One region of the Dyella sp. Tek66A03 genome, then DNA from elsewhere that is predicted to be linked to it. Evidence: riboswitches for the same ligand, from Rfam matches in the RefSeq annotation. Region 1 holds a riboswitch; the other holds the start of a gene.
The links. A riboswitch is a leader RNA that binds a small molecule or an ion and turns the genes downstream of it on or off. The one in region 1 is predicted to bind S-adenosylhomocysteine.
Positions count from the first base shown of each region.

Region 1 (7,730 bases):
GCGGCCGTGGAAGAACGACAGCCGGATACCCGCTGCCGAAGCGACCTCAAGCAACTCCACTTGCGCCCGCTGAAGGCCCCAACGCGAGGCCAGCGTACCGCCATCCTTGCCGCTATCGGAGTAGCCCAGCATTACCCACTGGCGATCGCCACGCGAGGCGAGATGCGCGCGATAAACGGGATCGTCGAGCAAGGCGCGCAAGGTGTCGGGCGCACTGGTCAGGTCGTCCACCGTTTCGAATAGCGGTGCGATATCCAACGGTACCTTATCGTCCTGGACCAAGCCGCCGTAGCGCGCCAGCGCCAGTACGGCGAGCACATCTGCCGCCGAACGCGCCATGCTGATGATGTATAGACCAAGCGCATGCGTGCCATAGCGTCGACGCGCATCGCCCAAAGTGGCGAAGACATCGTACAAAGCGACGGCGGTCGGCTCGTCGCTGATGTTGAGTTTTGATTCACCGCCTGCGATCGGACGTAGACGCAACACCCGCTCTTCGGTGCTGCGCTTCGACCATTCGCTATCGCTGAGCAAGCTGGCCAGCGCGTCATCGTGCACGCGCGAATCCTGGCGCACATCCAGCCTGGCCAGATGGAAGCCGAAGGTACGCACGCGCCAGATCAGTCGCTGTACGGCATACGCACCCGCATGCAGACCACGATGATCCACCAGGCTCAAGGCAATCAGGTGCAGGTCGTCGAGTAATTCGCGAACCGAGGTATAGCCTTCCGGATGATCGTCATCATGCGTCGCTTCCAGGCGCGCACCGATCACCGTCAACAAGCCGCGATACGGCATCTCCGCATGACGTGGACGAACCTTGGCCGCTGCCTCGGGAAAGCGCACGCGATAGTCCGCCAATCGCAAAGCCAGCGTACCGTCTACCGCCACGCGACCCTCGGTCTGGCTCAGTAGTCGCCCCAGTCCGGCGATGTCTTCGATGTAATGTTCCAGCACATGCGCGCGTTGCGTCGCCAGGCTGGCTGCAATGGTGGCGGCACCCACGTTCGGATTGCCGTCCATGTCGCCGCCGACCCAGGTGGCGAAACTCAGCAGGCGCGGCAGCGGCACAGCCACGCCGTACACCGCTTGCAGCGCGTCAGCGAGGGATTCATACAGGGCCGGCACGATGCGATAGACGGGGTTGGCCAGATAGAAGCCGACGTGGTGATGCTCGTCCTGCACGGTGGGACTTACCGGCGATGCTTCGGCCGTCTGCCAACCGGCATTGAGCGCCATGAAGATGCGGTCTTCGTCTTCCTTGCGCTCCTGCGGCGTGCGCGAGGGATCGAAGTTGTCGACCAGCGCGCGCACGATGGATTGTTCTTTTTCCAACAGCGAACGACGCACAGCCTCGGTGGGATGCGCGGTGAAAACTGGTTCCACTTGCAACCGTTCCAACCACTCCAGCAGCTCACCCGCCTCCACACCCTGCGCCTTCAGCTGCGTCAGCGCGTCGAGCAAGGACTCGGGCTGCGGCGCACCGCCTTCACGCTGATAGTCCCGACGTCGGCGGATGCGATGCACGCGTTCCGCGATGTTTACCGCCTGGAAATAGGTGGCGAAGGCCCGCGCCAGCGCTTCGGCATGCGCCGTTTCCAGGCCACTCAGCAGATCGGCCAGCAAGGCCAGGGGCGCGCCTTCGTGGCGACGCGCGATGGCGGCCATGCGGATGCGCTCCACTTCGTCGAGGAACGCCGGCGAAACCTGCTCGGCCAGCATATTGCCGACCAGGGTGCCAAGGCGGCGGACGTCTTCGCGCAACGGGGATTCGTGCGGGGCGAACTCAGGACTGCGGTACTGGTTCATCGATGCCTGGAATGAAGTTGGATGTCTGGACGTCCAAGACTACCCCAAGCTTCATTGATTTGTGCACCGCCACAAAACTATCTTTCTGCTCGAACGAAAACGGAGGCGCAAGGCGCCCCCTTTTCATGGGACCTGGTCAAGGCCGCTGCCACGAGCGTCGGAATGGCCCGAAACGTCGCGTCTTCCAAAACCGTCATCCCAGCGAAAGCTGGGATGACGAGTAGGAAAGGGGATCGCAAACCGTTGTTCGTTGCGGTGACCTGGAAGAGGCACTTGCCCCTCCGCCGAAACGTCAGCGCGACGCCTCCGCCGGTTTGGCGTTCTTCACGTACTGCTCCAACCAGGCATTTGTCTCGGCCAGCATCTGCATGATCGATTCGCGCGCACGATAGGCGTGCGCTTCGTTCGGCAGGATTACCAGGCGCGCGGTACCACCCAAGCCCTTGATGGCGGCGTAGAGGCGCTCGCTCTGGATCGGGAAGGTGCCGGAGTTGTTGTCCTGCTCGCCATGGATCATCAACAGCGCGTCCTTGATCTGGTCGGCGTAGCTGAACGGCGACATGGCCTGGTACACATCCTGCGCCTGCCAGTAGTTGCGCTCCTCGGACTGGAACCCGAACGGCGTGAGCGAGCGGTTATAGGCGCCGCTACGCGCGATGCCCGCCCGGAACAACCGCGTATGCGCCAGCAGGTTCGCCGTCATGAACGCGCCATAGGAATGACCGCCCACGGCGATGCGATGGCGGTCGGTCACGCCACGTCGGACCACTTCATCTACCGCGGCCTCGGCGCTGGCGACGAGTTGCGGGATATAGGTGTCGTTCGGCTCCTTGCTGCCCTCGCCCACGATCGGCACCGAGAAGTTGTCCAGCACGGTGTAACCCATGGTCAGGAACGCCTGCGGTCCCCAATAACTGATGCGGTTGAAACGGTAGGGCGAGTCGGTGACCTGGCCGGCTGCATCGGCCGATTTGAACTCGGCCGGATACGCCCACATCAGCATCGGACGCGGACCGTCCTTCTTCGGGTCGTAGTTGGGCGGCAGGTACAGCGTCGCGGTGAGCTCGACACCATCCTTTCGCTTGTAACGAATCTGCTCTTTTTTCACGCCCTTCATTTGCGGGAACGGGTGCGGGTTGTGGGTGAGCGCGCGCGGCGTGCTGTTCGCTGCCAGCTCGCGCACGTAGTAATTGGTCGGCTCGTTGGGCGATTCGCGCGAGGTCAACGCCCGCTTGCCTTCGTTGTCCAGCAGTACCTGCGGCGCTTCGTAGTACGGCGCCTGCGAGCGGAACAACCGCGTGCTCTGGCCGTTGCGCAGATCGACCTTGTCGACGAACGGACGGTCGCCCTCCGACGATGCGCCTTGTCCCAGACGGAAAATACTCTCGCCACCGTCGGCCAACAGCAGACGCGACTCGCCGTGTTCATCGAGCGCGGTCGCCGGCATACCCGGGTCGTTGTAACGATCCTCCGAAGAACCTTCATGGATCAGCTTGGGCGACAAATCGAGATGGTCGGGCATGACCCGCCATTCCTTCACCTTACGCGTCTTCCACCAGAACTCGTCGATCAGGGCCAGATCGCCATTGCCCCAATAAACACCGGCATAACGGCTGCCGAGCTTGGCCAGCGTGACTGGCGCCTGGTCAAAGGGAGCTCCCTGCATCAGCACGAGATCGCGAACGTCGGCCTTGCGGGCCGGATCGCCGCCATCCTGTGCCTCGGCCCATACGAGCGTTGCGGCTGCATCGGCACGCCACTCGATATCGCGCACGCCCGTACGCACCGCGTCATTGCCGGTAGGCAGGCCTTCGACCAGGGGTTGGTTGGCAATTTCCTTGACCAGCTTGCCGTCGAGATTCAGCACCTCGATGCGGCGCGGGAAGCTATCAGCCGGCACCAGGTAGGAGAACGGCCGCTCGATGCGTTGACGCAACAGGTTACGACCGTCCGGCGAGGCACTGATCGACAGCGTCAGCGTGGGTTCGCCCACCATCGTCACCTTGCCGTCCAGGTCGACCAGGGCGGACTGCGAGCGCATGTAGTGCTCGAACACACGCGCATCATCCTCGTTGCGCAGCATGTCCTGATAGGTGCGGATCGCTTTCACGCCGCCGCCCGCCTGCGTTTGCTGCGTATTCGGCCCGGTCGGAATACCGCTGGAGACGGGTGCCTCGCCCTGCCCCTGGGGCTGCAACTGGACCAACAGCTGCTTGCCATCCGGCATCCAGCGATATCCGCGTCCGGCCACCGTATTGAGTGGCAGCGCGGTAAGACGGCGCGCCGTGCGGGCCGCGACATCGACGATCCACAACTCGTTGCGACCCTGCTTCGCATCGACCTGATTGAAGGCCAGATAGCGCTGATCCGGCGACCAGCTGGACGTGGCGATGGACAACGGCGTCGGCAAACCCTGCAGACGGATCTCCTTGCCACTGGCCACATCCATCAGCCACAGGTCGCTGCCGAAGGAAAAACGGCTTTGCGCATAGGTGCGCGGGTTGATGCGCAGACCGGCCAGTTTCAGCTCCGGCTGCGCCACCACGTCGATGCCCGGCAACGACGGCGTCTGCGTCAGTGCCAGCAGGTCACGGTGCGGGCTGATCGAGAGCTGCGGCGGGCGCGGCGCATCCACCAGGGCCTGCAATGGCGCCGGTGGCAATAGATACCCTCCGGCAGATGCGCTCGCCGCGATGGGCGCTTTCTGCGCCAGCACCGCCATGGGGAGCGCAGCGAACAGGAAACCTACGAGAACGAAACGCCGGAACCGAATATCCATGTCGTAACAAGGGCCTTTGTCGTAATAATTTGCGAAATTAACGCTCCCGCCCTCCCCTGGCCAAGGCCATCAGTCATGGCTGGCACTGAAGCCGGACATCGGCGCTGGGGGCAGAACCCATTCCTCTCTGACGGTATACTCACATGTCCCGTTGAGGGGCGCTGCGACCGTTGGCATGGCGAACGCGGAGATTTCCGCTTCAGTCCGCACTTTCATGTGCTGGCGTTCACCTTCCCCGGCCAGGCTCGACGGATTCAATTTGTAACGGCGCCCGGTTACCGATGCGACCCCTTGGTCGCAACATCCGGAGCTACGCCATGAACGCAGTCACCAAAGATTCCGCCCAGCAGGACTTCAAGGTCCGCGATATCTCGCTCGCCGACCTGGGCCGCCGCCGCATCCGCATGGCCGAAGAGGAAATGCCGGGCCTGATGCAGATCCGCGCCCGCTACTCCAAGGACAAGCCGCTGAAGGGCGTGCGCCTGTCGGGCTCCCTGCACGTCACCAAGGAAACCGCCGTGCTGGCCGAGACCCTGCGCGAGCTGGGCGCCTCGGTGCGCTGGGCTTCGTGCAACATCTTCTCGACCCAGGACGACGTCGCCGCCGCCATGGCTGTCGGCGGCCTGCCGGTGTTCGCCTGGAAGGGCGAGTCGCTGGAAGAGTACTGGGAGTGCACGCTGGACATGCTGTCCCATCCGGGCGAGCTCGGTCCGCAGCTGATCGTCGATGACGGCGGCGACGCCACCTTGTTCATCCACAAGGGCGTCGAGCTTGAAGACGGCGACAACTGGGTCAATACCCCCAGCGGCAACCACGAAGAGCAGGTCATCAAGGACCTGGTCAAGCGCGTCCACAAGGAGCGTCCGGGCTGGTTCAAGAAGGTCGCCGCCGAATGGAAGGGCGTGTCCGAGGAGACCACCACCGGCGTGCATCGCCTCTATCAGCTGGCCGAAGCCGGCAAGCTGCTGGTGCCGGCGATCAACGTCAACGACTCGGTGACCAAGTCCAAGTTCGACAACCTGTACGGCTGCCGCGAGTCGCTGGCCGACGGCATCAAGCGCGCCACCGACCTGATGGTCGCCGGCAAGGTCGCCGTGGTCTGCGGCTATGGCGACGTGGGCAAGGGCTGCGCGCATTCGCTGAAGGGCTTCGGCGCGCGCGTCATCGTCACCGAAATCGATCCGATCAATGCCCTGCAGGCGGCGATGGAAGGCTTCCAGGTCACCACCATTGAAGACACCCTGGGCCTGGGCGACATCTACGTCACCACCACCGGCAACAAGGACATCATCACGCTCGAGCATATGGCGGCGATGAAGAACAACGCCCTGGTGTGCAACATCGGCCACTTCGACAACGAGATCCAGATGGATCGCCTCAACACCGCCAAGGGTGTGACGCGCGAGAACATCAAGCCGCAGGTGGACCGCTACACGTTCGAGAAGTCGGGCCACAGCATCTACATGCTGGCCGAAGGCCGCCTGGTGAACCTGGGCTGCGCCCACGGCCACCCGAGCTTCGTGATGTCCAACAGCTTCTCCAACCAGACGCTGGCCCAGCTCGACCTGTGGGCGAACAAGGACAAGTACGAGAAGACGGTCTACCGCCTGTCCAAGAAGCTGGACGAGGAAGTCGCTCGCCTGCATCTGGAGCAGATCGGCGTGAAGCTGACCAAGCTGACGCCGGAACAGGCCGCCTACATCGGCGTGCCGGTCGACGGCCCGTACAAGCCGGAGCACTACCGCTACTAAGTCGTAACCAACGCACTTGGTCAACGCGACAAGCCGAAGGGGCCGCCACTGGCGGCCCCTTCTTCATTTATAGCTTACTGGGAAGTAGCCACAGGTTCGCCGGCCACTGTCGACCTCGAGCTTGGAAAAAATCTAATAAATGATCATTCCAACGAAAGCCAAGGGCGTGCTCCGCTCCCTAATCAAAATTCATCAGAAAACAAGATGGTCTTTAATTTTCAAAGTGGCAGTCGAGATAGAGTGTGGTGCCCTCTAGCTGCACCACCTTGGCGATGAGCGTGGCGTAGTCATCATTACGCAGTGCGATAAAACGCCCCGCTTGCTTCGGGTCCGTGCGACAAGTAATCGCCGTCCTGCTATCTATCCCTCTCGTTATCCCGGGGAGAAGTCTGAATTTACTTGTGATGTACTGAATGTCAAAAGAGGGGGCGCCAACCGCATGTGCTCCGATGGGAATGGAGACCTGGCCATCAATGCGATATACCTTGCCGATGTACAGGCCTGCCACATACTCTGGATGCGCGGCGTGGATGGCTAATGCCTTGTCCAATTGAAACGCGAGGTCGGGAGCCTTGACGTTGATAATCTCGTCGCTATGCGTTTGGGCGCGTGCTTCCGCGGCCCGGGCCACGCCCGCGCTGTCCATGGTTACCTTCGACAACATGCTACACATGAAGTCACGCATGCTATCCGAGCTGACTGTCCCGCCTGGATTCAGGCGAAGCGTTATCGCCAGGCGATTTGTCGCTTCATAGGCGCCGATCATGATCGGAAAAACCTTTTCCGGATGAAGAAGGCTGTCTTTATGCACTATCGTCAGAGTGCCTTGATCGCCGCTGTAGTTCTCAGCTCCGATTTTGAAATCCTGATCCAGAGCATTCTTTTCGATCTGCCCCAGCGCGCTGTGAATATCCAAGTTCGGAATTGTCACAAAGGTCAAGTAGGAGGCGCCGTTGCGCGGGTCACCCTCGACTTTGAAATTTGCCGCACACTCGCTCTGCGCAAATGCTACTTGGGTGATAAATAGCAACGAAAGAAGGCTAAATAAATTAACTCCAATCCGTAAGCTTTTGGAGGAAAAATGAATAGATCTCACCAAATATCCTTTGATAGGTCTTGCGCTAGGACTGCCTGACCTGTCGAGCGGCAGTCTAAAGAGCTCCACCCTACGCTAGTGTCTACACGGTATAAATAAGACTTATCTGAAAGCCTCGTTGATGGATCGAGGCATCCCGGAACCGCGTCCACGGTGACAACACTCTCATGAAAAGTGCTCGTTCGTGCCGTTGAGTTTTGAATCGATGAATAGATCTACGCGTCGCGTAATAGCTCAAGTTGTCATAGCCGCCAGGGATACCGTCTCGGATTAGCTTCTCGACCAGATTGATAGT
Region 1 is NZ_CP199584.1:4,092,351-4,100,080, forward strand. It holds gene ppc (phosphoenolpyruvate carboxylase) at 1-1,809, opposite strand, end outside; gene ACT01B_RS18265 (S9 family peptidase) at 2,102-4,588, opposite strand; S-adenosyl-L-homocysteine riboswitch at 4,736-4,868, shown strand; gene ahcY (adenosylhomocysteinase) at 4,906-6,339, shown strand; gene ACT01B_RS18275 (hypothetical protein) at 6,551-7,435, opposite strand.

Region 2 (7,730 bases), 2.3 Mb from region 1:
CATCGTCGAAGAAGCGGTCTACAAGGAGTTCGACGCGATCAGCGAGCGCGGTGGCGTGCTGGGCGCCATGGACACCATGTACCAGCGTGGCAAGATCCAGGAAGAGTCGATGTTCTACGAGCACAAGAAGCACGACGGCAGCCTACCGCTGATCGGCGTGAACACTTTCCTGCCCAAGGATCATGGCGGCGAGATCGCCACCGAGATCGAGCTCATCCGTTCGACGGAGGGCGAGAAGGGCCAGCAGATCGACAACGTGCTCGCCTTTGGCAAGGCGCGCAACGACATGGCGCCGGACAGCCTCAAGACGCTGCAGAACACGGCGCGCGACCGGAGGAATGTGTTCGAGCAGCTGATGGAAGCGGTGAAGTACAACTCGCTTGGCCAGATCAGCCACGCGCTGTATGACGTGGGTGGCGAGTACCGCCGCAATATGTAACTGCCATCAGGAAACGTCTGACCAGGCTCACACGCGTCATCCCGGCTAGACCCGCTTCGCGGTTGGGAAGCTAGTCGCCGGGATGGCGTCTCGGTCATGCGATGCGGGCAAGGTCACCACGAAGCAATTGCCGGCTTCACGGGTCGAAACGCAATTCGCCGTACCCCCGTGATGTTGCGCAATCTGCCGTACCAGCGACAAGCCCAGGCCGGTGCCCACGCCATACGTGGTGCCGGGGCGGCGATAGAATGGTTCGAACAATCGATCATGGTCGCCGCCCTCAAGCAGCTCGCCGGCGTCGTGGACAACGATGGTCGCCATGTGTCGGTCTTCCGATACCCTCAGCTCGATCGGCGGCTTACCATGGCGCTGCGCATTTTCCAGCAGGTTGCGGATCAGCCGACGCAGCAGGCGCGAATCGCCAGGCACGACCACGGCTTCACCGGAAAGAAGCACGTCATCGAAGCGGGCGCATTCTTCGGCGGCCAGCGCGAGGATATCGATGTCTTCAGTGGCATGCCATTCCGGCATTGCTTCGAGTCGACTGGCGAGCAGAATCTCGTCGATCAGCACGTCCAGCTCGTTGATGTCCTGCTCCAGCCCGGCGCGGCGTTGAGGGTCGATACTTCCCTTCATCAGCTCCGTCGCCAAGCGGATGCGCGCCAGCGGCGTGCGCAATTCGTGCGACGCATTCGCGAGCAGCGTCTTGTGTGCGCCGACCAGCTTCTCGATACGTTCGGTGGCCTGGTTGAAGCTGAGCGCAAGCTGGCCTACTTCATCCTTGCCTTCCATCGGTACGCGGACGGTGAGATCACCCGCTCCCAGGGCTTCGACAGCTTGCTGCAATCGCTCCAGTCGGCGCGACAGCCGCCGCACGATGGGGTAGGCGCCAGCGCCTATCGTGAGCGCGAGCAGGAGGAAGACCAGCATGACCGCGACCATCGAATGGCCCGCCGGCATGCGCATGCCGGCGGTGCCACTGAGGTGCCACGCCGCGCCCGTTATCAGCGCGAAGGCGATCAGGCTGCCGAGCAGGGCGAGATAAAAGCGGATATACAGGCGCACGACGTTAATCCTGCGCCCGGGCAAATACATAACCCGCGCCGCGCACGGTAATGATGCGTCGAGGCCGCTTGGGGTCGTCCTCGATCAGCGCGCGTATGCGCGAGATATGCACGTCGATCGAGCGGTCGAACGCTTCGATGTGCTCGCCCTTCAGTAGGTCCATCAAGCTGTCGCGCGACAGCACGCGGCCGCTGTGCGTGGCCAGCGCCAGCAGCAGTGCGAACTGATACGACGTGAGGTTGCGTATCTCGCCGTCGACATAGAGCGAGCGTGCGTCGCGGTCGATTTCCAGGCGCCCGAAGCGCAGCAACTGCGCCGGCGCGGCGCCACCGCGGCGGCGCATGATCGAACGGAGCCGGGCCAGCAGTTCTCTTGGCTCGAACGGCTTGGGCAGGTAGTCGTCGGCCCCCAGCTCCAAGCCCACGACGCGATCCATGGGTTCGCCGCGCGCCGTCAACATCAGCACGGGCAGATCGGACCGGCTACGCACGCGGCGGCAGACGTCGAGACCGTCCATGTCAGGCAGCATCAGGTCAAGCACCATGGCCTGAAAGTGTTCCGTAGCCAGGCGCTGCAGCGCATCGGCGCCAGAGGCCGCTGCGGTCACGCGAAAACCCGCCTGGCCCAGGTAATCCTGGAGCATGTCCGCCAGACGGGCATCGTCTTCAACCAGCAGCAAGTGCTCAGCCATATGGCCTGGCACTGTAGGTGCTCCAGCGCGCAAACGCGAGATGGATCATGGGCTCAATGCGCGGCTTGATGCTGGGCCATCGCATCCCGCGCCTGCTGGCGCTGCGCCGGTGTCAGGGCTTCGGCCACGTCGGCCAGGTGGTCGATCAGCCGCTTGGAGGCCAGATCCATCTCGTGCATCCGGGCGACACGCATCCGCTCGAGCGCCTTGCGATCGACGGTGTTCGCAGTAAGCAAGGTCATGATTTCCCCATGCCCTGATTCCAGCTGCGCGTGAAAGTCACCGAAGTCGGTGGCGGTCTGTTGCATCAGCGGATCGAGCCTGGCCTTCTGCGCATCCGTGACACTCAAGGTGCTGTAAAGATGCTGGCGCATGGCATCGGCCGAGTGCCCTGGTGCCATCCCTGCGTGGTGGGGGGGCGGGGGCATGGCACCCGCTGGCGGCGTCTGGCCAAGGGCGCTGATGCCCAGGGTAAGCGCACCGGTCGCCAGCAGCATCAGCACCCATGATTTACGGGCAACACCGAGTGATCGGCGCATACCTTCCGGAAGGTGAGTCTTCATGGTCGTTCTTCTTTCGACGAAGCACATGCTCCGGATGCGAATGTGCTTCACGCCCGTAACCGGCGTTTGTCGGCCATGTAAAGATTTATGAAGAAGGGGCGCTTCTGGCGCCGGGCGGGCAACTTCGACTTGCCGAAGGAGCCGCGATATCGGCGGAGCCCGCTTTGGCTAGCAGCGGGCTCCGCCTGTCGATAGATACAACCCTGGATGGGGATGCTCTCGTTCGACAACAGAGAGCATTGATAAGCCGCGAAGCGCGGCTTATCACGGTGCTGAAATTAGTGCGTCAGTGCGACATCGATAATGATGCCGGAAGCGATCGCGGTCAGCACGATCTGGCCGTCATCGCTGCGTACCCAGCGATAGCCCGGATCGGGGCGGCGGACGTGGTAGCGCTCATAATCGGTGACGTAATACTCATGCGAGTAGTAACGATCCGGCATGCGTTCGCCACGTCGATACGCCTGCTTCTCCCAGCCCTTGTGCTCGCCGTTGTCGTGGTGACCTTCTTCCCGGTAATCACGATCATGACCACGATCGCCTCGATCGCGGTCGCCATCACGATGATCGCCATCACGATGATCGCCATCATGATGATCGCGGTCATCGTCGCGGTGCTGATCATGGTAGCGACTATCGTCCTGGGGGGACGCATAGGTGGCGGCAGTTCCGGCGAGTAGTGCGGCCGTCACGACGAAGATAAACAAGCGTTTCATCAATCCTCCAGAGTCAAAGTGACCAAAGCGGATGAAATCATCCGCCCATTCAAGATAAACAGTGCCACTCCAAAAACACCTGTGTGCGAAGCGCGAACGCGATGTCTGGCCGGGCACGAGTGTCGTGATAACGATGGCACAACTGGCGACCGGCAACAGCACAAACCCGGACTTGGCTCAAACCTAGTAATGGGCCCGTTCAGGATGCAATTTCCGGTGCCGGTATGGCAGAAGCAGGGTGCGTGAATTTTGAGATGGCGTGCACAAAAGGGTGGCTCTCCTGTTCGATTACGAAGGATGCGTCCGCCATTGCGCACGACGCGGCGCTGCAGGCTCATCTTGCTGCTTAACGCCGTATCGCCAGGACGCCGTCCAGGGCCAGCTGGGCCTTGAAACCCGCTTTCTCCAGGCGTTTCGCCACTTCGCGTGGGACGTCACGGTCGCTGGTGAGTTTGTTGGGGCTGCCGGTGTAGTGAAACAGGCGTCCGCCGCGGCGGAGTACGCGTGCCAGATGATCGTAGAACACCTGTGAGTAGAGCTCGCCGGCGATACCGAAGCGCGGCGGGTCATGCAGCAGCGCGTCCACCGAGGCGTCGGCCACTTGCGCGATCACCTGTGACACGTCGGCCTGGGTGAGCTGCAGACGGCCGCCCTGGGCGGGCTCGTCCGGATCCGGTGACCAAGGGTTGAGCGTGCGCAACCACAACACGTCGGGGTTCTTCTCGAACGAGTGGATGCTCGCCACGTCAGCCTCAAGACAGCAAGCGGCGAAGTAGCCCAGGCCCCCGCAGGTATCGAGCAACACCTTGCCGCGCGGTTCGACCAGCGCCACTTTCCGGCGCGCATCCTCAAACGGCGATTCCTTCGCCGTGGGCAGCATCTTGATGCCGTCGATCTCGAAGGTGGGTGCGCCCCATTCGGTGGGCACCAGCTTGATCAGCGAGCCGGAAAAGCGCGATATCGGCGCAAACTCGTCGCCGTCCCAGTAATAGATCGTGCGGTCTTTCAGCTTGTGCGGATACGGGTAGCGCTGCCCTTTCCAGTGCCAAGCATCCGCCTGCAGCGGCGCGCTGCCCTGTGAGCGGCCCAGGTCCAGCGAGCCGATCCATTCGCTCGCAGCAGCATCGCGTGCGGCCAGCAAAGTCTCGGCGACGGGGCGCGTGAGCAGGGGGCCTGAATAATGCGCCACGACGAATAATCTCCTGGAATGAGCGTGTGCGGAGGTTTGTGCAACCGGGATACGCCGGACGGCGTAGCGCTTTGAATCTGCTGGCGCGAACTGTTCGTGCCAGGTCGATAGGGATATTCGAAGAATATCGGTGCGCCTTCAAAGGCGCAAAGCCAACTTTCGAATGGCGGCTCCCCACCGCCGAGGCGGCTGGCCTCGGCGGGCGGGTTCGGCGTGGTCAGGCAGCCAATCGTTTCCGCAGATTTGCCGCAAAACGTTCGGCCGCCTCGTGCCGACCTTCGAAATGCAGGAAGGGCTCGATCATTTCCAGCTCCATCAGCAGGAAGCGGTCCTGGGATATCACGCCGTCCACTCGCGCATAGGCAATATCGGCATGGCCGATGGCCGCCGCCGCTGCAAGGGCTCGTTTCGCGGTGGCAATCAGAGCCTCATCGGGCTCGATGGCTTGAGCAGTGCCGCCGAATTCGCTCTGCACCCGGTAGTCGCCCGCCGCCGGCCGCTTGATCACCGCGTGACTGAATTCGCCATCGAAAAACAGCAGGGACCACTCCCCATCGCTCACGACTTCGGGTACGTAAGGCTGAATCAGGTAATCGAACTCCAACGGAAGCTGCGCAACGATCTGATTAAACGCCACATCATCGCTTCGGCCACGAGCCGTGTGGCGGGCCGTGCCACTGACGGTCGGTTTGACCACGACCTGCTGCACGGGCATCGAAGCCAGCGTCTGCTGCAACTGGCTGGCCGGCACGATCTGCGTAGGAATGATTTCGATGCCTTGTGCCGCCAGTTCGAGCAGGTAGCGTTTGTCGCTATTCCAGCGCAACAGTGCCTTGTTGTTGATCGTCGGAACAGGCAGCTGATCGAGCCATTGCCTGAAGGCCGGGTAGTGCTTGAAGTAGTCCCAGGTGGAGCGCATTAGCACGGCGTCGAAATGCGACCAGTTCACGTCCGGATCGTTCCAGACGCATGCCGTCGGTTCGATGCCGAGGCGTTGAAGCGAGACCGCGAGATGGGCGTCGTCGGGATGAATGCCGGGAACGATCACGGACGTGGCAATGGCGAGACGACGGATGGGGGATTCAGACATGGCAAGACCTCCTGCAAGGGAGGGCGCCCTTTTCCAGAGATCCAAACCAAGCGTGGCGGATTGACTCCGTCGCAGCACCCCTCGGTTTGGACTGCGCGCAGACCCGCTTGCGCGCATGGGTAAGCATCGGATGACGATGCGTGGATAGTCTGTCTGACCTCGCTGCCAACCGTCAATCTTCCTTGACTTGATTCGTTTTCAGAAGCGACTGACGGTCGCGAGCGATCGGGAGGGGTCACGCGAGCCCGCTAGCTCGCCCCAGCAATAACAAACCTGCACCGACAGCGACGGCCCCGGTGACTCGCGCCGCGCGCGCACCACCGGGCGCAAGACGTTCGGCGGTGATGGCTGCCGTCACGACAACCATCGCACGCAAGTCCATGATGCCGACGACAAGGAGGATCGATGTCAGGCCGGCACAGCAGGTGCTGCAGTGGAAGCCGAGGCGCAGGCCGTGTCGCCAGGCTGCGGCTGCGTGGGCGGGCAATGGGACGCCACTCGCCGATGGCCCCCGGCAGCAGGCAAGGTGATGTGCCTTCCACGCAGTGAACTGGAGTACACCGGCCATCAGGATCACCACGCCGACCACGATCGGGACGGCGCGCGCCACCGCCGGCAGCGACATCTCGATGGCCGCGAGCGCGGCGCCCAGCGCAAAGGCCGCCGCGCCGAACACCGTCCACACAAAGAAATATCCGGCGCCTACCAGCGCGGTCAGCCGGCCCAGCTGCGTTTTGCCTATCCTGCCGACCACCTGGCGGTAATACCAAAGCATGGGCATCAGGGAAGGCAGCATCATCGCCACCATCATCATGGTCCACATGCCAACGAACGAAGCCGCGACGCCGAGCCACGTCTGCCCGGGCATCCGCATCCACGCCATCGACATCGTCCAGCCGCCAGGCATGGGCATCTCGCCCATCGCCGACATGGATCTGCAGCGGACGATCGTCACCAGCGCGCTGCCAGCGAATAGCAGTGCAGAAGCGCCGATGAAGGTTCGCTGGGAGGCAGGCGCGGAACCCCTGCCTCGGGAGACGCCTCGTTCTCCGGTCGCGCCGACGACGTTCATGACGCGACTCGTTGCTCGCCGTACTCGTCGTGACGGCGCCACCAGATACCTTGCTCGTTGCGCCCCAGCGGGGTGCGGTCGAGCCATTGGTACATGCCCCAGATGCCGTCCAGCCCGCGCGCATAGGTGGAATAGGTGTGATAGACCACGCCATCTTCTAGTACGAAGGCGCTCAGGCCTGGCCTGTCGCGGGTGTACGTCGCCACGTCAGTTCCGGTCATCGCCGCCATCTGCGCGACGGGGCCCTCGCCACCGCGCAATGGCCACTCTTGCACGGTCTTGCCTGCCAGCGGCTCATGGGTTGGCGCTGCTGCCTCGCGCCGATAGTTGTATTCGATGCCGCCCTTGCGCTGCTGCTCCTCGGTGAAGCCGACGTTGAAATCGAAGTTGAAGTCGCCGTCGCGCGAGGACGCCCAGGGGAATTTCCATCCCATCCGCCGCCTATATGCATGAAGCTTCGCGAGTGGTGCCCGTGACACGGCCGACAGCGTGACGTCATGGTTCGCCAGGTGCACCGCGAAGCTGTCGAATCCGTCCGCGATGGACGAGCAGGACGGGCATCCTGCGATGTAGTCGGGTCCGAACATGAAGTGATAGACGAGGAGCTGCGAGCGCCCCTGGAAAAGGTCGACCAGTGAGGCGTTCCCTTCATCGGTATCGAAACGGTACGCCTTGTCGACCCGGACCCACGGCAGCGCCTGACGTTGCCGGGCCAGCTCGTCACTGCGTCGTGTCATGGCTTTCTCCGCCTCGAGCAACTCAAGCCGCGCTGCCAGCCACTCTTCGCGTGTCCCCGTCTTGTGCATGGTCATGGTCGTGCCCTCCGTTAGGCCTGCTTCGTCGTACGTCCGGTTATCGATAGGACGTGCTGATGGGTGGTCGTGAGGTAGATTAGGCGCGGGTAT
Region 2 is NZ_CP199584.1:1,406,747-1,414,476, forward strand. It holds gene ACT01B_RS06295 (methylmalonyl-CoA mutase family protein) at 1-439, shown strand, start outside; gene ACT01B_RS06300 (sensor histidine kinase) at 485-1,504, opposite strand; gene ACT01B_RS06305 (response regulator) at 1,509-2,195, opposite strand; gene ACT01B_RS06310 (Spy/CpxP family protein refolding chaperone) at 2,249-2,758, opposite strand; gene ACT01B_RS06315 (RcnB family protein) at 3,037-3,636, opposite strand; gene ACT01B_RS06320 (class I SAM-dependent methyltransferase) at 3,821-4,663, opposite strand; gene ACT01B_RS06325 (ATP-grasp domain-containing protein) at 4,881-5,753, opposite strand; S-adenosyl-L-homocysteine riboswitch at 5,768-5,842, opposite strand; gene ACT01B_RS06330 (DUF2182 domain-containing protein) at 5,989-6,825, opposite strand; gene ACT01B_RS06335 (DUF899 domain-containing protein) at 6,822-7,637, opposite strand.
Region 2: it holds a riboswitch for S-adenosylhomocysteine, as region 1 does, so the genes downstream of both, ACT01B_RS06325 (ATP-grasp domain-containing protein) here and ahcY (adenosylhomocysteinase) in region 1, are expected to answer to the same signal.